2 regions of the Nocardioides panzhihuensis genome follow, and region 2 is predicted to be linked to the other one. Evidence: riboswitches for the same ligand, from Rfam matches in the RefSeq annotation. Region 2 holds a riboswitch; the other holds the start of a gene.
The links. Region 2 has a riboswitch for glycine ahead of gcvP (aminomethyl-transferring glycine dehydrogenase). Riboswitches for the same ligand answer to the same signal wherever they lie in the genome.
Positions count from the first base shown of each region.

Region 1: another riboswitch for glycine. It lies ahead of gcvT (glycine cleavage system aminomethyltransferase GcvT); the one in region 2 lies ahead of gcvP (aminomethyl-transferring glycine dehydrogenase).

Region 1 covers NZ_JACBZR010000001.1:3,247,240-3,256,211, reverse strand. Annotated here, with positions in the region: gene BJ988_RS15475 (GntR family transcriptional regulator) at 1-396, shown strand, start outside; gene BJ988_RS15470 (3-oxoacid CoA-transferase subunit B) at 483-1,112, opposite strand; gene BJ988_RS15465 (CoA transferase subunit A) at 1,114-1,878, opposite strand; gene BJ988_RS15460 (IclR family transcriptional regulator) at 2,006-2,806, shown strand; gene BJ988_RS15455 (MsnO8 family LLM class oxidoreductase) at 2,763-3,767, opposite strand; gene BJ988_RS15450 (Crp/Fnr family transcriptional regulator) at 3,930-4,610, shown strand; gene BJ988_RS15445 (CobW family GTP-binding protein) at 4,618-5,664, opposite strand; glycine riboswitch at 5,792-5,886, shown strand; glycine riboswitch at 5,888-5,987, shown strand; gene gcvT (glycine cleavage system aminomethyltransferase GcvT) at 6,044-7,147, shown strand; gene gcvH (glycine cleavage system protein GcvH) at 7,144-7,527, shown strand; gene BJ988_RS15430 (L-serine ammonia-lyase) at 7,591-8,972, shown strand, end outside.
Region 2 covers NZ_JACBZR010000001.1:2,035,484-2,044,455, reverse strand. Annotated here, with positions in the region: gene BJ988_RS09625 (AAA family ATPase) at 1-1,827, shown strand, start outside; gene gcvP (aminomethyl-transferring glycine dehydrogenase) at 1,933-4,821, opposite strand; glycine riboswitch at 4,880-4,970, opposite strand; gene BJ988_RS09615 (MerR family transcriptional regulator) at 5,053-5,670, opposite strand; gene BJ988_RS09610 (bifunctional nuclease family protein) at 5,847-6,314, opposite strand; gene ftsR (transcriptional regulator FtsR) at 6,346-7,098, opposite strand; gene BJ988_RS09600 (FHA domain-containing protein) at 7,101-7,583, opposite strand; gene gcvH (glycine cleavage system protein GcvH) at 7,683-8,069, opposite strand; gene BJ988_RS09590 (DUF881 domain-containing protein) at 8,164-8,972, opposite strand, start outside.

The sequences.
Region 1 (8,972 bases), 1.2 Mb from region 2:
GAGCTGGTCGAGACAGCCTGCGCCCGCGCCATCACGACGCCGGTTCCTGGCGATCAGATCCGTCCCGTGGAGGACGCGATGCACGAGCACGAGCAGGCGGTGGATCGCGGCGATCGCCGCTCCGCGCTGCGCGCCAACATCCGATTCCATGAGCTTCTCTTCGGGTTGGCCCCGAACCAGTTCCTGGTCGAGTCCGTGCGCCGTCACGCACGGATGGCCTCGCCGATCCGGTCGCTCACGGTGGTCAACGACAGGCTCCTGGAGCGGTCCCGCGATGAGCACCGGGCGATGGTGGTGGCGCTCCGTGAGGGTCGGACCGATGAGCTGGTGCGGGTCTGCGCCGCCCATCTCGAGCCGTCCCGCGACGCCTACCTCAACCTGCTCGGCGAACTCTGAACGTACGCAGATATCGAGGCGTCACGTACGTCGGCCGAGACGTCACACCCGTGACATCTCGGCCGACGCAGCTGACGTCTCGGCGGTCAGCGGAGGATCGGAGGCTCGGTCTTCTCTGCCACCTCGTCGTACGTGACGCCGGGGGCGAGCTCGACCAGGCGGACGCCGTCGGGGGTGATGTCGAGGACGCACAGGTCGGTGATGATGCGCTGCACGACGCCGAGCCCGGTGTAGGGGAGCGAGCACTCCTCGACGATCTTGTAGGAGCCGTCGCGGGCGACGTGCTCCATCAGCACGACGACCTTCTTCGCGCCGTGGACGAGGTCCATCGCGCCGCCCATGCCCTTGACCATCTTGCCGGGGATCATCCAGTTGGCCAGATCGCCTGACGAAGAGACCTGCATGGCGCCGAGGATCGCGGCGTCGATCTTGCCGGAGCGGATCATTCCGAAGCTCATGGCGGAGTCGAAGAAGCTCGCCCCCTTGCGTACGGTCACCGTCTCCTTGCCCGCGTTGATCAGGTCCGGGTCGACGGCGTCCTCGGTCGGGTAGGCGCCGGTGCCGAGGATGCCGTTCTCGCTCTGCAGCACCAGCTCGACGTCGTCGGGGACGTAGTTGGGCACCAGGGTCGGCAGCCCGATGCCGAGGTTGACGTAGTCGCCGTCGGAGAGCTCCGCGGCGGCACGGGCGGCCATCTCTTCACGTGTCCATGACATGTCAGCGGACCGTCCTCTTCTCGATGCGCTTGTCGGCGGCCTGCTCGGGGGTCAGGGGCACGACGCGGTGGACATAGACGCCGGGGAGGTGGACGTCGTTGGGTGGGATCTCGCCGGGCTCGACGAGCTCCTCGACCTCGGCGATCGTGATCTGCCCGGCCATCGCGGCGAGCGGGTTGAAGTTGCGGGCGGAGTCCTTGAAGAGGAGGTTGCCGTGGCGGTCGCCCTTCCAGGCGCGGATGATGCCGAAGTCGGCGACGATGGCCTCCTCGAGGACGAACTCTCGCTCGCCCTCAGGCGTCTCGAAGGTCATCACCGGCTTCTCGGGGGAGGTCTTGATGACGTTGCCCGCGTCGTCGTACTTCCACGGCAGCCCGCCCTGCGCCACCTGTGTGCCGACACCGGTGCGGGTGTAGAACGCGGCGATGCCGGAGCCGCCCGCGCGCATCCGCTCGGCCAGCGTGCCCTGCGGGGTCAGCTCGACCTCGAGGTCGCCGGAGAGGTACTGCCGCGCGAACTCCTTGTTCTCGCCGACGTACGACGCGACCACGCGGCGCAGGCGTCCGGCGCCGAGCAGCAGGCCCAGGCCCCAGTCGTCGACGCCGGCGTTGTTGGAGACCACCTCGAGGTCGGACACGCCGGCCTCGAGGAGAGCATTGATGAGCACCGAGGGGATGCCGCACAGCCCGAAGCCGCCGACCGTGAGGGTCGCTCCGCTCGGGATGTCCGCGACCGCCTCGGCGGCTGAGGAGATGACCTTGTCCATGCTGATCAGTCAAGGCGGGGCAAGCCGATCGGTCAATAGACGAGCGCGAGTTCCCGCTCGGTCTTTCGATGAGCGGCCCCGCTGACGCTATGGCGTTCACTGAATGGACGCGCCTATCGTACGTTCCATGCAACCCGGTCAGGACGCGCCTCAGCCCAGCGTGATCCGCCGCAGCGCGCACCTGCTGCGGCTGCTCGCCGCGCGCGAACCCGAGGGCGCGACGACCACCCAGCTCGCGACGGCCGCCGCGATCCCGCGTCCGACCGCTCACCGGCTGCTCAGCGCGCTCCAGGACGAGGGCCTGGTCGAGCGAGACAACGCAACCGGCGCCTGGCACCTGGGCCCGGAGTGCTTCCTGCTCGGCGCCGCCGCGACCACCCGCCACGACATCACCCCGGCGGCCCGGGCGGCGGTCCTGCGCATCGCCCGGGAGACGGGGGAGAGCGCGTTCTTCTCGATCAGGCGCGGCGACGAGACGGTCTGCGTACTGCGCGAGGACGGCAGCTTCCCGATCCGCTCGCACGTGCTCCACGAGGGGATCCGGTTTCCGCTCGGCGTCGCCTCGGCGGGCCTGACGATCCTCGCCTTCCTGCCGGAGCCGCGGCGCGAGGCCTACCTCGCCCGGACCGACCTCGTCGGGGCCTACGGCGAGCAGCACTCGGCGTCCGCTCTCCGGAAGCGGGTCGCCGCGACCCGTGAGCGCGGCTTCGCCGTCAACCCGGGCCTGCTCGTGGTCGGCAGCTGGGGTCTGGGTGCCGCAGTCTTCGACGCCCACGGGCAGCCGTACGGAGCGTTGAGCATCACCGGCATCGAGGCCCGTCTCGCGCCACCGCGTCAGGCCGAGCTGGGTCGCCTCCTCCTGGAGGCCGCCCACACCCTGTCCACTAGCTCCGCGACTGGCTCGACACCTGGGCGCGCCCGGTCATGATCTCGGCGAGCGCGGCGTCGGAGGCGAGCTGGGCGTCGCGGTCATAGGTGGAGGTGAAGGCGAGGAGCTCGTCGGCTCCGGTGGCCTCGGCCAGCCGGTCGAGGCGGCTGCGTACGGTGGCGGGAGAGCCCGCGGTCGTGCGCGCGAGATGCGCCTCGACCCGCTCGCGCACCTGGTTCGTCCAGGTCTGGTCGCGGATCGCCGCGACCGGCTCGAGCGCTCCGAACTCGCCGGTCTGCCGCGATCTGGCCATCGCCCACGCCTCCGGCAGCGCGAGCTCGGCGGCCTCGGCGTCGGTGTCGGCGACCAGCACGTCGGCGGAGACCGTCACCGACGGCGCTGACGCCTGTGAGGAGGGCCGGAAGTCGTTCCGGTACGCCCCGAGCAGCTCGCCCAGCCGTGGGCTGTCCAGCACCGGACCGCCGACTACGACCGGCAGCCCGAGCTGAGCGGCGAGGGCGAGACCGCGTCCGGTCGCGAGCACGAAGATCGGGATCTGACGGGACGCGGCCGGCCGGGCGGTGACCGGCGCGGTGCGGTCGAGATAGCCCCGGAGCTCCTCGATGTCCTCGGCGAACGTGTCCGGGTCGTCGAGATCCTGGCGCAGCGCGCGGCGTACGGGTGCGGTGAAGCCCAGGGTGCGCCCGACTCCCAGGTCGATCCGGCCGGGGTAGAGCGCGTCGAGCATCAGGAACTGCTCGGCCACGACCAGCGGCTGGTGGTGCGGCAGCATCACCCCGCCAGAACCGAGCCGGATCGTGGAGGTGTGCGCACCGAGGGCGCCGAGCAGGACCGGCGGCGATCCCGACGCGATCCCCGGCACCGCATGGTGCTCGGCGACCCAGAACCGCTGGTAGCCGAGCCGTTCGGCCGCCACCGCCCGCTCGATCGTGTGGGTCAGCGCAGCGCCCTCGTCGTACCCCACCCGGGTGCGAGACCTGTCCAGCATGGAGAGCTTCACAACAACACCAACCCCGTCTTCGTCTCGAGGCTTCCCATCATCTCCGGTGTGGCGAAGAACGCACTCGACAGGCGTGCGACGAGGGACACACATCCGCTGTCGGCAGCCCTGGTCTCGGTACCCTGATGGCTTGAACCAAACGACGACAGGAGCGGCTTAGTAATGGATCGAGACGTGCTTCGGCACGCGCCGCTTTTCGGCGAGCTGGACGACGAGTCGATGACGGCGATGCTCGCGATGATGGGGGAGGTCCGCCTCAGGCGTGGCCAGGTGTTGTTCCACGAGGGCGATTCCGCGGACCGGCTCTACGCCGTCGTGTCCGGAAAGGTGAAGCTGAGCCGTGCCTCGGCCAGCGGGCAGGACAGCGTGCTGGCGATCCTCGGGCCGGGGCAGGTCTTCGGTGAGCTGTCGCTCTTCGATCCCGGCCTGCGTTCCTCGACGGTCACGGCCGTCACCGATCAGGTGGAGCTCGCCTCGCTGTCGCACGACGACCTGCTGAGGCTGCTCGACGGGCGGCCGAGCGTGACGCGCGGGCTGCTCGCGCTGCTGTCGGGTCGCCTGCGCCGGGCCAACGACGTGATCGGTGACCTGGTCTTCGCCGACGCGCCCCGCCGGGTGGCGAAGGCACTGCTGGATCTCGCCGAGCGGTTCGGTGAGACCACCGACGAGGGTGTGCACGTCCGTCACGACCTCACCCAGGAGGAGCTCGCCCAGCTGGTGGGCGCGGCCCGCGAGACGGTCAACAAGGCGCTCGCTGACTTCGCGGCCAAGGGCTGGGTCAGGCTGGAGTCGCGCTCGGTGGTCATCACCGACATGGAGCGGATCGTGCGCCGAGCGGGCTGAGCCCGCGTCAGAGACTGACGCGCACCAGTTGGCGGAGCCGACGAAGGCCGTCGGTGCTCGGTCGCTCGGCCGGGGCGAGGGCGGCGGTGAGCCTCTGCCAAACCTCATCGGGGTCGAGCTCGAGGCCGATGGCCACGAGCTCGCTCCTCGTCTCTGTGGTCGCGCGGCCGGGCCTCTCCGCGGCCACATGCGCGCTGCGCCCGACCAGGTTCACCTGGTAGCTGCGCGGCCCCTGCCCGGTCGCGACCGCGACGGTCCCCTTCACCCGGTACGCCGCCGACGGCGGGTCCTCGAGCAGGTCGAGCAGCCGAGCCGGCTCGATGGTGCCGGGGGTGGTGACGGTGACGGACCGGGCGTGCTGATGGGCCGCGTGGTCGGCGGCCGCCTCGCGCAGCAGCGCGGCGATGGGCAGCTCGTCGGGCGGGTCCTCGGGCACGGCGGCGTCGTAGACGAGCCGAGGGTCGATGCGGCCACCCACTGCGTACGCGATCTGGACGTCGGGGTTGTGCTCCAGCACGCGCCGCTCGATCCGCGCCAGGACCTCGTCCCGGTCGGCGGCCGGCACCAGATCGGTCTTGTTGATGACGACCAGCGTGGCCGCGGCGAACCGGACCGGTGCCGGACCCCGGCCGTCGTCGAGGGTGTCGAAGTACGCCGATGCGTCGACGACCTCGATGAGCCCACCGCGGCGTACCCGCTCGACACCGCTGAAGCGGACGAGGCGCGCCAGCGTGCCGGGCTCGGCGAGCCCGCTGGCCTCCACGATGACGGCGTCGAGCGCGAGCCGCGGGTGGGTGAGCTTCTCGAGGGCGTCATCGAGGCCGCCGGCGTCGGACAGGCAGCACAGGCAGCCCCCGGCGATCGAAGCCGGCTCGTCGACCTGACCCGTGACGAGCCCGGCGTCGACGTTGATGTCGCCGAAGTCGTTGACGACCACGCCCACCCGCGCGCCCGGCTGGCGCAGCAGATGGTTGAGCAACGTCGTCTTGCCCGACCCCAGATGGCCGGTGAGGATGACCACGGGAACTCGGGTGCTGGCGCTGGTGGGTGGCATCGAGCCATCGTAGAACCCGTTGAGAACAGTTCTCGTTAACGGGGTCGAGGCTCACTCGATGTCGCCGGATCTTGACGGCCGAGGTGGCCAGACCTAGGTTGTGCCGCACAACTTCACATCCGCCGTTCGAACTGCAGCGGGAGAGTCCTCACCGTCCCGGGTGAGGCGCCGAAGGAGCAAACCTCCCCAGAATCTCTCAGGCCCCATGACCGCTGTGGTGAGGCGAACTCTGGAAAGACAGGATCCGCTGGATCCTGCACCCACGGTGCAAATCGTCCCTGCGGGCGGTGAAGCTCTCAGGTAGCGATGACAGAGCGGGGAGGTCACCCGTCCACGGGTGCCGCATCAGCGGCAGCCATCATCAGGGAGCCTCCCGCACATGACCTCACCTGTCCCTACCCCTCTGCATGCGATCCACCAGTCGCTCGGTGCCTCGTTCACTGACTTCGCCGGCTGGAGCATGCCGGTCCGCTACGGCTCGGAGACCGCCGAGCACCACGCGGTACGCACCACCGCAGGGCTCTTCGACCTGAGCCACATGGGCGAGATCGAGGTGACCGGACCGGAGGCGGGACGGGCCCTCGACCACGCCCTGGTCGGCCGACCGTCGGCGATCGGCGTCGGCCGCGCCCGCTACTCCATGATCTGCGCCGAGGACGGCGGCATCATCGACGACCTGGTCGTCTACCGGCTCGAGGACGAGCGCTACCTGGTCGTCGCCAACGCCAGCAACGTCCACGTGGTCGCTCCGGCTCTGGTCGAACGGGCCAAGGGGTACGACGCCGTGGTCCGCGACGCCTCCGCGGAGTGGGCGCTGATCGCGGTCCAGGGACCTGCCTCGGCTCAGATCGTCGCGGCTGTGACCGACCTGGACGTACCGACCCTTCGCTACTACGCCATCGACGCCGGCAAGGTCGCCGGGATCGACGTGCTGCTCGCGCGCACCGGCTACACCGGCGAGGACGGCTTCGAGGTCTACTGCGCGCCCTCGTCGGCCGCCGCCGTCTGGGAGGCGATCACCGAGGCCGGTACGCCGCACGGGCTGATCCCCGCCGGGCTCGCCTGCCGCGACACCCTCCGGCTCGAGGCCGGAATGCCGCTCTACGGTCACGAGCTGAGCCGCGAGACGACCCCCTTCGAGGCCGGCCTCGGCCGGGTGGTCTCCTTCGACAAGCCCGACGGCTTCGTCGGCGACGCCGCCCTCGCCGCGCGCCGCGAGGAGGGCCCGCGCAGCACGCTCGTCGGCCTCGTGGCCACCGGGCGCCGATCCCCGCGGGCCGGTTACGCCGTCATCGACCCGGCCACCGGCGACGAGATCGGCATCGTGACCAGCGGCTCCCCGTCGCCCACGCTGGGCCGCCCCATCGCGATGGCCTACGTCAAGCCAGACCTGGCCGTCTCCGGCACCAAGATCCAGGTCGTCGTACGCGGCAGCCACGAGGACGCCGAGATCGTCGACCTTCCCTTCTACTCCAAGAAATGAGCACCGCCATGAGCAACCCGTCCCACCTGTCCTACACCGCCGAGCACGAATGGATCGAGACCCGCGACGAGGTCGCGCGCGTCGGGGTCACCGCCTTCGCCACCGAGGCGCTGGGCGACATCGTCTTCGTCGAGCTGCCCGAGGTGGGCAGCGAGATCACCGGGGGAGAGAGCTGCGGTGAGCTGGAGTCGACGAAGTCGGTCAGCGACCTCTTCGCGCCCGCCGACGGCGAGGTGCTCGCGATCAACTCGGCGGTCGTCGATGACCCTGCGCTGATCAACAGCGACCCGTTCGGCGCCGGCTGGCTCTTCGAGATGCGCATCTCGAACGCTCCCGATCTGCTCGACGCCGCGGCCTACGACGCTTTGATCGAGGAGTGAACCGCCGTGACCGCTGACCTCGGCGGTGTCGCGACGGTGGCAGAGCCATCGGGGCCGGCCGTGATGGCCCTGAGCGCCTTCGACCTGTACTCGATCGGGATCGGCCCGTCCTCCTCGCACACCGTCGGACCGATGCGTGCCGCGAAGATCTTCGTCGACGGCCTCGTCGAGGACGGTCAGCTGGACGCGGTGACGCGGGTGAAGGCCGAACTGTTCGGGTCGCTCGGCGCGACCGGTCACGGGCACGGCTCGGCCGGGGCGGTGCTGCTCGGTCTCGAGGGCGAGGAGCCGGCGACCGTCGACACGCGGTCGTCCTCGGCGCGGGTGGCGGCCATCCGTGAGCGCGGGGAGCTGTCGCTGGGCGGCCACCGCCCGATCCGCTTCGCCGATGACACCGACCTGGTGATGCACCGGCGCAAGAGCCTGCCCGGCCACCCCAACGGCATGGTGTTCACTGCCTACGACGCCTCGGGCCAGGTACGCCGCGAGCGGACCTACTACTCCGTCGGCGGTGGCTTCGTGGTCGACGAGCACGCCTCGGGTGTCGCGCGGGTCGTCCCCGACAGCTCGCGCGTCCGGTTTCCGTTCACCACCGGTGCCGAGCTGCTCAGCACCTGCGAGCGCGAGGGGTTCCGGGTCTCCGACCTCATGCTCGCGAACGAGCTCACCTGGCGTACGCAGGCCGAGGTCCGCGCCGGTCTCCTGGAGATCTGGCGGGTGATGGTCGACTGCGTGCAGGCCGGCTGCGACCGTGATCCGGTCACCGACGGCGTACTTCCTGGTGGTCTGCGGGTCCCGCGCCGGGCGCCGCTGCTCCACCGCGACCTGGCGTCCGGGGCTGGCGCCCAGGACCCCTTCCGGGTCATGGACTGGGTCAACCTGTTCGCCCTGGCGGTGAACGAGGAGAACGCCTCCGGCGGCCGGGTCGTCACCGCTCCCACCAACGGCGCGGCCGGCATCGTGCCCGCCGTCCTGCACTACTGGGTACGTTTCGTGGCGCCTGCGGCCGGCTTGGACGAGGCCGCGAACGAGGACGGCATCGTCCGGTTCCTGCTCACCGCGGCCGCCATCGGGATCCTCTGCAAGACGAACGCCTCGATCTCCGGCGCCGAGGTCGGCTGTCAGGGCGAGGTCGGCTCGGCCTGCGCGATGGCGGCCGGTGCGCTGTGCGAAGTGCTGGGCGGCAGCCCGGAGCAGGTGGAGAACGCGGCGGAGGTCGGGATCGAGCACAACCTCGGTCTCACCTGCGACCCGGTCGGCGGGCTGGTGCAGATCCCGTGCATCGAACGCAACGCGATCGGCAGCGTGAAGGCGATCAACGCCGCCCGCCTCGCCCTCAACGGCGACGGCTCCCACAAGGTCAGCCTGGACAAGGCACTGAAGACGATGCGCGAGACCGGGGCCGACATGAAGGTCAAGTACAAGGAGACCTCCCGCGGCGGCCT
Region 2 (8,972 bases):
CTCGCGCAGGCCCGCGCCCTCGAGCCCGTGCAGCATCGGCTCGACGAGGTCACCCGTGAGCTCGCCGCCACCCGCACCCAGCGCGACCGTCTCCTCACCCAGACGCGCGAGCAGGCTCAACTCGCCGAGGAGCTGCCCCAGCAGATCGAGACGCTCGCCGCGGGCCTGACAGCGGCCACCGAGGCGGCCGCCGCGATCCCGGTGCTGCGTGCCCAGTTCGCGGCGGTGACCGAGGTCAGCCGGCTGAGCGGAGAGCTCGTCGAGGCCCGCGCCAGGCACGAGGCGGCCCGGACGGCCGCCATGGAGGCGCGCACCCACTATCTCGACGTACGCCAGGCCCGGCTGGACGGCATCGCCGCCGAGCTCGCCGGCGCCCTCGCGGTCGGCGCGGACTGCCCCGTGTGCGGGTCTCACGAGCACCCCCACAAGGCCTCCCCGGCGGACGGCGCTCCCGATGCCGCAGCAGAGAAGACCGCTCAGACCGCCTATGACAACGCCAGTGCCGAGGAGCACGCTCGAGACCAGCACGTGCGCGACCTCAGCACCCGTCTCCAGCTCGCCCAGGAGGCCGCCGGGGAGACCGAAGAGCCTGCCGCGACCATGGCCGAGCGCCTGGCCGGTCTGGAGCGGCGGGCCGCCAGCGAGCCGGGCCTGCGCGCCCAGCTCGCCTCCGTCGAGGAGCGACGGGCCCGCTCGGTGACGCTCCGTGCCGAGCTGGAGACCCGTGCCGCCGAGCTCGAGACCACGCTGCGTCACCTCACCGAGGAGCGCGCGCGGCTCGAGGAGCAGCTGGCCGACGTCCGTGGTGACCACCGCGATCTGGGCGCCGTGCTCGCCGCTCTCGAACGTGACCACCGGGCCGCGGCCACCGACCTCGAGCGCCTCGAGGCTGCCACCCGCGCCGCGGATGCGCTCGCCGCCGCCGAGCGCACCCTCACGGCCACCGCGGTCCGGGCCGGCTTCGACTCGCCGCAGAGAGCGCTCGCCGCGGTCCTCCCGGCGGAGCGGGTCGCCGCCCTGAACAGCCAGATCAAGACGTACGCCGACAGTCTGGCTGCTGCCCGCGCGACCCTGGACTCCCCCGGCGCCGCCGAGATCCTGGCCACCGACGAGCCCGACCTGCCAGCGCTCTCACTCGCCCACCGCAAGGCCGCAGACGCAGCCGACACCGCCCGCTCGGCTGCAGACACCGCGGCCACGCGGGCGGCACGCCTCGACTCCCTCCAACGCGACCTCACCCACGCGCTCTCCACCTGGGCGCCGGTGCGCGGCGACCTCGAGATCGCGGCGCGGCTCGCCTCCTTCGCCGAGGGGAAGAGCAGCGACAACCAGCTGCAGATGAGCCTGTCGGCCTACGTCGTCGCATACCGCCTCACCCAGGTCGTCGCGGCCGCCAACGAGCGACTGGCGAAGATGAGCGACCAGCGCTACGCCCTGGAGCACTCCGCGGCCAAGGGAGCCGGAGACCGCCGCGGCGGCCTGGCGCTGATGGTCCGCGACGACTGGTCAGGCGAGTCCAGAGACCCCGCCACCCTCTCGGGCGGCGAGACCTTCGTGGTCTCCCTCGCGCTCGCGCTCGGACTGGCCGACGTCATCATGAACGAGGCCGGCGGCCAGATGCTCGACACCCTCTTCGTCGACGAGGGCTTCGGCTCCCTCGACGCCGACACCCTCGACGACGTACTCGACGTCCTGGACACGCTCCGCGAGGGCGGGCGCATCATCGGCGTGGTCAGCCACGTCACCGAGATGCGCGAGCGCATCCCCACCCAGCTCGCGGTCGCCAAGGGTCGCGAAGGCTCCACCCTCGAGATCCACGGCACCTGAGCCCAACCAGCCGAGGCGTCACTCCGGTCGGTCGAAGCGTCACTCCCGTCGTTCGAGGCGTCACCCACGTGCCATCTCGGCCGACGCGGGTGACGCCTCGACAGGTCACTCGGCGAAGGACTCCACCGGCGGGCAGGAGCAGATCAGGTTGCGGTCGCCGTAGGTGTTGTCGATCCGAGCCACGGGCGGCCAGTACTTGTCCGGGTCGATGCCACGGGGGAAGACGGCCTCCTCGCGGGAGTACGGGCGGTCCCACTCGCCGACGAGCGCCCGGGAGGTGTGCGGAGCACCGCGCAGGACCGAGGTCTCTGCGGTCCACTCGCCCGAGGCGACCCGGTCGACCTCGCCCTTGATCGCGATCATCGCCTCGATGAACCGGTCCAGCTCGGCGAGGTCCTCGGACTCGGTCGGCTCGACCATGAGCGTGCCGGCGACCGGGAAGGACATCGTCGGAGCGTGGAAGCCGTAGTCGATGAGCCGCTTGGCGACGTCGTCGACCGTCACGCCCGTCTCCTTCGTCATCGGCCGCAGGTCGAGGATGCACTCGTGGGCGACCAAGCCGCTCTCACCGCGGTAGAGAACCGGGAAGTGCTCGTTGAGCCGCGCTGCCACGTAGTTGGCCGACAGCACGGCCGCGGAGGTCGCCCGGGTCAGGCCCTCGGCACCCATCAGGCGGACGTAGGCCCAGGAGATCGGCAGGATGCCCGCCGAGCCGTACGGAGCGGCCGAGATCGCGCCGATGCCCGAACGCTTCGAGGCGTCGGGGTGCAGCGAGTGCGAAGGCAGGTAGGGGGCCAGGTGAGAGCGGACCGCGACCGGGCCGACACCCGGTCCGCCACCGCCGTGCGGGATGCAGAAGGTCTTGTGCAGGTTGAGGTGGGAGACGTCGCCGCCGAACTCGCCGGGCTTGGCGTAGCCCAAGAGCGCGTTGAAGTTGGCACCGTCGATGTAGACCTGGCCGCCGGCCGCGTGCACCAGCTCGCAGACCTCGGTGATGCCCTCCTCGTAGACCCCGTGGGTCGAGGGGTAGGTCACCATGATCGCGGCGACGTTCTCGCCGTGGGCGTCGAGCTTGGCCCGCAGGTCGTCGAGGTCGACGGTGCCGTCCTCGGACGATTTCACGACCTCGACCTTCATCCCGGCCATCACGGCCGAGGCGGCGTTGGTGCCATGCGCCGAGGACGGCATCAGGCAGATCTTGCGGTGCCCCTGCCCCTGCGCGTCCAGGTAGCCACGGATCGCCATCAGGCCCGCGAACTCACCCTGCGAGCCGGCGTTCGGCTGGATCGAGACCTCGTCGTAGCCGGTCACCTCGGCCAGCCACCCCTCCAGCTCCCCCACGAGACGCGCGTAGCCGGCAGCGTCCTCAGCGGGGACGAACGGGTGCAGGTCGGCGAAGCCGGGCAGCGAGATCGGCTCCATCTCGGTGGTCGCGTTGAGCTTCATGGTGCACGAGCCGAGCGGGATCATGCCCTTGTCGAGCGCGTAGTCGCGCCCCGCCAGCTTGTGCAGGTAGCGCAGCATCTGGGTCTCGCTGTGATGCGTGTTGAAGACCTCGTGGGTGAGGTAGTCGGTGGTGCGCAGCAGAGCGTCGGGCAGCGCGCTGGCCGAGGTGCGGTCGATCTCCTCCAGGTCCGCGCCGGAGACGCCGAAGGCGTTCAGCACGGCCGACAGGGTCGAGCGCGTGGTCGCCTCCGAGGTGGAGATGCCGACGGTGTCGGCGTCCACCAGACGAAGGTGTACGCCGAACCGGCGCGCGGCGGTGACGACATCGGCCGCCCGCCCGGGAACGGTGACCCCCAGCGTGTCGAAGAACGTCTCCGAGACCAGCGAGAGCCCGGCCGACCGGAGCGCGGCGGCCAGCACGGCGGCGTAGCGGTGGGTGCGGGTCGCGATCGTCCGCAGCCCCGCAGGGCCGTGGTAGACGGCGTACATCGAAGCGCCCACGGCCAGCAGCACCTGCGCGGTGCAGATGTTGGAGGTGGCCTTCTCCCGGCGGATGTGCTGCTCGCGGGTCTGCAGGGCGAGACGGTACGCAGGTCGCCCCTCGGCGTCGACGGAGACGCCGACCAGGCGACCGGGCAGGTGCCGCTCGATCCCCTCGTGGACGGCCATGTATCCGGCGTGCGGGCCGCCGTAGAAGAGCGGGATGCCGAAACGCTGGGTGGAGCCGACGACGACGTCGGCGCCGAGCGTGCCAGGCGCCTCCAGGACGGTCAGCGCGAGCAGGTCGGCCGCGACCACCGCGAGCGCGCCCCGCTCGTGGGCGGCATCGATGACCGGCTTCAGGTCGGGCACCCGACCGGAGGCACCCGGGTACTGCACCAGCACGCCGATCAGGTCGCCCTCGGGCAGGCCCTCGGAGAGGTCCGCCACGACGACCTCGAGGCCCATCGCCTCGGCGCGCACCTTGACGACCTCGATCGACTGCGGCAGGGCGTCGGCGTCGATGACGAACGGCCCCGAACCCTTCCGGTTGGCCCGGTGCACCAGCGCGAGCGCCTCGGCGGCCGCGGTGCCCTCGTCCAGGAGCGAGGAGTTGGCCACCGGCAGGCCGCTCAGGTCGCCGACCATGGTCTGGAAGTTGATCAGAGCCTCGAGGCGGCCCTGGGAGATCTCTGGCTGGTAAGGCGTGTAGGCGGTGTACCAGCTCGGGTCCTCGAGCACGTTGCGACGGATCACCGGTGGCGTCACGGTGGCGTGGTAGCCGAGCCCGATCATCGCCTCGCCGGGCTTGTTGGAGGCGGCGATCTCCCGAGCCAGCGAGGCGACCTGCGCCTCGGACAGCGCGCCCGGAAGGTCGAGCGACTCGACCGAACGGATCCCGGCCGGGACGGCGTCGTCCATCATCTCCGCGACCGAGTCATATCCGAGCCGCGAGAGCATGGTCGCCTCGTCGGCGGCGGAGAGCCCGACGTGGCGCTCCACGAACGGGGAGGCGGCATCGAGCTCGGACAGGGTGGGCGTGTCGGACACAGTGGCTCCTGAGGGCATCTAAGACAACTCGTAAGCCCTCCCCTCTGTCACCGCACAAGCACGGCTTCAGAGTTGCCTGGTCCGCACAGTCGTGGGTGCCTGAGAGTTTCCGGGGAGGAATTGCCCCTTCGGCGCCCCAACGCGTGGGGCTCTCCCGTGCGGGATGGTCAGCAGGTCCAGCATAAAGGACGAGACCCTGAGGCCCCGCCTTCGCGGGGTCTCAGGGTCTGGTGTCGACTGAGTCCTATCTCACCCGGCGGTGCGAGCGGCGCGCCTGGCGGCCAGCTCGTCGGACATCGAGGCGACCTGCTCGCCGTCCTCGGACGTACGCTCGCTGGGGAGCTCGGCGAGAGTCCCCTCGACCTCGCGCCAGACACCACCGATGGCGATACCGAAGACACCCTGTCCGCCCTGGAGCAGGTCGATGACCTCGTCGTTGCTGGTGCACTCGTAGACCGAGGCGCCGTCGCTCATCAGGGTGACGCGGGTCAGGTCGTCGGTGCCGCGCTCGCGCAGGTGCTGCACAGCGGCACGGATCTGCTGCAGGGAGATGCCGGCGTCGAGCAGGCGCTTGATGACCTTGAGGATCAAGATGTCGCGGAACGAGTAGAGCCGCTGCGTACCCGAGCCGGTCGCGCCGCGCACGCTCGGCTCGACGAGCCCGGTGCGGGCCCAGTAGTCGAGCTGGCGGTAGCTGATCCCCGCTGCGTTGCAGGCCGTGGGCCCGCGGTAACCGGTGTCGCTGGGCAGGGTCGAGACATCGTCGGTGAAGAGAAGGCCCTGCTCGTCAGCCTGCTCCGCCGCGCGTTGCGCGTCGTCGGCGCCGTGGCCGGGCTTCTGTTCGTGGTCGAACACGATGTCCTCCATCGTCTACTCCGTTGTGCGTAACTCCACTCGGGGAATGAACGGCTGCGGCGGGGGGACCACACCGTTGGAGTTACAACAGAGACAATTACAAGGTAAGCGCCGTAAGCGCCCTGGTCAAAGAACCCTCCCCGGCGTGTCGCCGCCGCTAACTCTCAAGCTCAACTTGAGGGTTAGGGTCAGTGGGACTCGAAGTCCTCGGGCGTGATCTCGTCCAGGAACTCGCGGAACTTCTCGATCTCGTCCTCCTGCTCGGCCGGAACCGCGAGGCCCGCCTCGTCGAGGACTTCCTCGGAGACCACGATCTTGGTGCCCGTTCGCAGGGCCAGCGCGATCGAGTCCGAGGGCCGCGCACTCACCTCGACACCCGAGGCGAAGACCAGGTTGGCGTAGAAGACACGGTCGGTGACCGAGGTGATCTGAACCTCGGTCAGCTCGTTGCCGGTCGCCTCCACGACGTCCTTGAGCAGGTCGTGGGTCAGCGGCCTCGGCGGCACCACACCCTGTTGGGCGAAGGCGATCGCGGTCGCCTCGACCGCGCCTATCCAGATGGGCAGATATCGCTCACCGGCCACCTCGCGCAGCAGCACGATCGGCTGGTTGGAGGGCATCTCCACTCGGACTCCGAGCACATCGACCTCGCGCATGCATCCACCCTACCCGGTCGCCTCAGCAGCCTCAGCGCTCGCGCAGCCCCGACTTCACCAACGTGGCGTGCAGACGCACCGCCAGCGAGGCGATCTCGCTGCCGATCTCCTCGGCCCTGCCCTGCGCTCCGGCATTGCCGGGACGCCGCAGCGGCGCGACGATCTGCTCGATGAGACCGACCTCGCGGTCGGCGGCGGCCTTCATACCGCGCAGATGGCGGGGCTCGATGCCGAACTCGGCGAGCTCCTTGGCCGTACGCGCGATCGTGAGGGCGTCGGTGTCGTAGTGACCGCTGCGCAGCGGGACCACCAGCGCCATCTTCTCCAGCTCGCTCAGCAGCGCGTCGTCGACCTCGGCGATCTTGAGCAGCTCGCGTCGCGAGATCCTCATGTTGTCCGTACGCCGGAACGACTCGGCCCCCGGCGCACCGCCGGGCGTCAGTGCGACCGTCGGCACCGTGGGCACGGTCGGCTCGATCTCGGGCGGCTCGAGGCCGCGGTCGATCGCGTCGAGGTGCTCGCCGATGACCTTGAGAGGCAGGTAGTGGTCGCGCTGCATCCGCAGGACGTAGCGCAGTCGCTCCACGTCTCGGCGGGAGAACTTGCGGTAGCCCGCGGGCGTACGCTCCGGCTTGATCAGTCCCTTGTCCTCGAGAAAGCGGATCTTCGGGATGGTGACAGTCGGGAAGTCGGGACGCAGCTGGTCCAGGACCTGCCCGATGTTGAGCCGCTCCCCCGAGTCGCTAGCCGGCCGTTGAGGGTCAGGCGTCGCGGCGGCGGCCATGACTACGCCCCTTCGTGCCCGGCGTAGAAGACGAGCCGGAACTTCCCGACCTGGACCTCGTCGCCGTCCTTGAGGACGAACTTCTCGATCCGGTCGCGGTTGACGTAGGTGCCGTTGAGACTGCCGACGTCGGAGACCTCGAACGTGTCACCGGTGCGCGCGAACTCCGCGTGGCGACGCGAGACGGTCACATCGTCGAGGAAGATGTCGCTGTCCGGGTGGCGACCCGCGACCACGGTGTCCTGGTCGAGCAGGAAGCGGCTTCCCGCACCGGGACCGCGCTGGACGACGAGCATCCCGTTGCCCTGCGGCAGCGCCTCGACAGTGGCCGCCTCGATCGGGCTGAGCACCCGGTCGGAGGTGTCGGCGTCAGCCCCGAGCTGGATCGTCGAGGTCTGGTCGGTCCCGGTCAGGCTTACGCCACACTGCGAGCAGAACCGTGCTTCGGCGGGGTTCTGGCTTCCGCAAGCGGGGCACACGGACATTTGAGCTCCAGGTTCATCGAGGGCCGGGCACATACCCTCAAGTGAACGTTGAGGGATGGTATCCGCAACCTATCAGGTCGGCCCAGGTGTTCGGTTGACTTACGCGTCGAGTGATGCCTCGTACGCCGCGGCGTCGAGGAGGCTCTCCAGCTCAGCAGGATCGGCCGGGTTGATCTCAAAGAGCCAACCACCGCCGTAGGGGTCGTCGTTGACCAGCTCGGGCGTCGCGTCGAGGGAGCCGTTGACCGCGACGACCTCGCCCGAGATCGGCGCGTAGATGTCGCTGACGGACTTGGTCGACTCGAGCTCGCCGCAGCTCTCGCCGGACTTGATCGTGTCGCCGACCGTGGGCATCGAGACGTAGACGATGTCGCCCAGAGCGTCCTGGGCGTAGTTGGTGATCCCGATCCGTACGGACCCCTCGGTCTCGCCGGGGTTGCGCAGCCACTCGTGCTCGCTGGTGTACTTCAGTTCCTCGGGGTACACGGGCATCTCCTCGTCAGGTGTACTGGTCTGGCAGCGGTTGATCGTCCCGCGGAGCCGGTGTATGAAACCCTACTGCGCCGCACTGTCGAAACGTTCAGCGGGACACGGTGTGAATCGACTCGATGTCGATCTTCTCCTCCGACTCCACGTCGACCTCCGCACCCTGCTCCTCGAGCTGGTCCTGAGGGCCCTGGTAGAAGTCGATCGCGCCGGCCAGCGTGTCGGGAGGCCCGATCACCTGGAGACGGTAGGGCGGGCTGATCAGCTCACCGCCGACGTTGAGACCGGGCGTGGGCTGGCTGACCTCGATCGAGGACGACGCGACCAGGCGCACCGCCTCGCCGTCGGCCCCCTCGATCTCCATCGCCTCTGCGCCGCTAGTACGCAGCTCCTCGATGAGGTCGAGGAGCGCGGTCAGCCGCAGCGGGTCGGCGCCGGGGTCGATCTCGATCGTGATGCCCGGCCCGCTGACCGGGACCGTCCCGGCGATCACCCGGAGGGTGTCGACCTGCTCCTCCGCGCGCTGCAGAGCCGTCTGCTGCTGCATGGTCTGGTCCTCGAGCTCGTCGCGGGTCGCCTCGAGCTCCTCGATCTGCTCCTGGGCCTTCTGCGTCGTCCCGGCCAGACCGGAGAGGATGTCGATCAGCTCCTGCTCTCGCAGGCCGGCATACGTCGAGTCCTCGGTGTTCGTCTGGACCTGCACCACGGCCGCGTAGCCGAGGATGCAGAGCAGGACCGCCACGGCGACCTGGCCGCGCCGGAAGTGGGTGAGCGCGTCGAAGAGCCGTGCCCGGCCGACCAGCGGCGCGGTCTTCTCCTCCGGCTCCTCGGGCTCGGGAAGCTCGGCCACCTCGTCGGACTCGTCCGGGACGTCCGCGTCCTTGTCCTCGCGGGTGTCGAGGT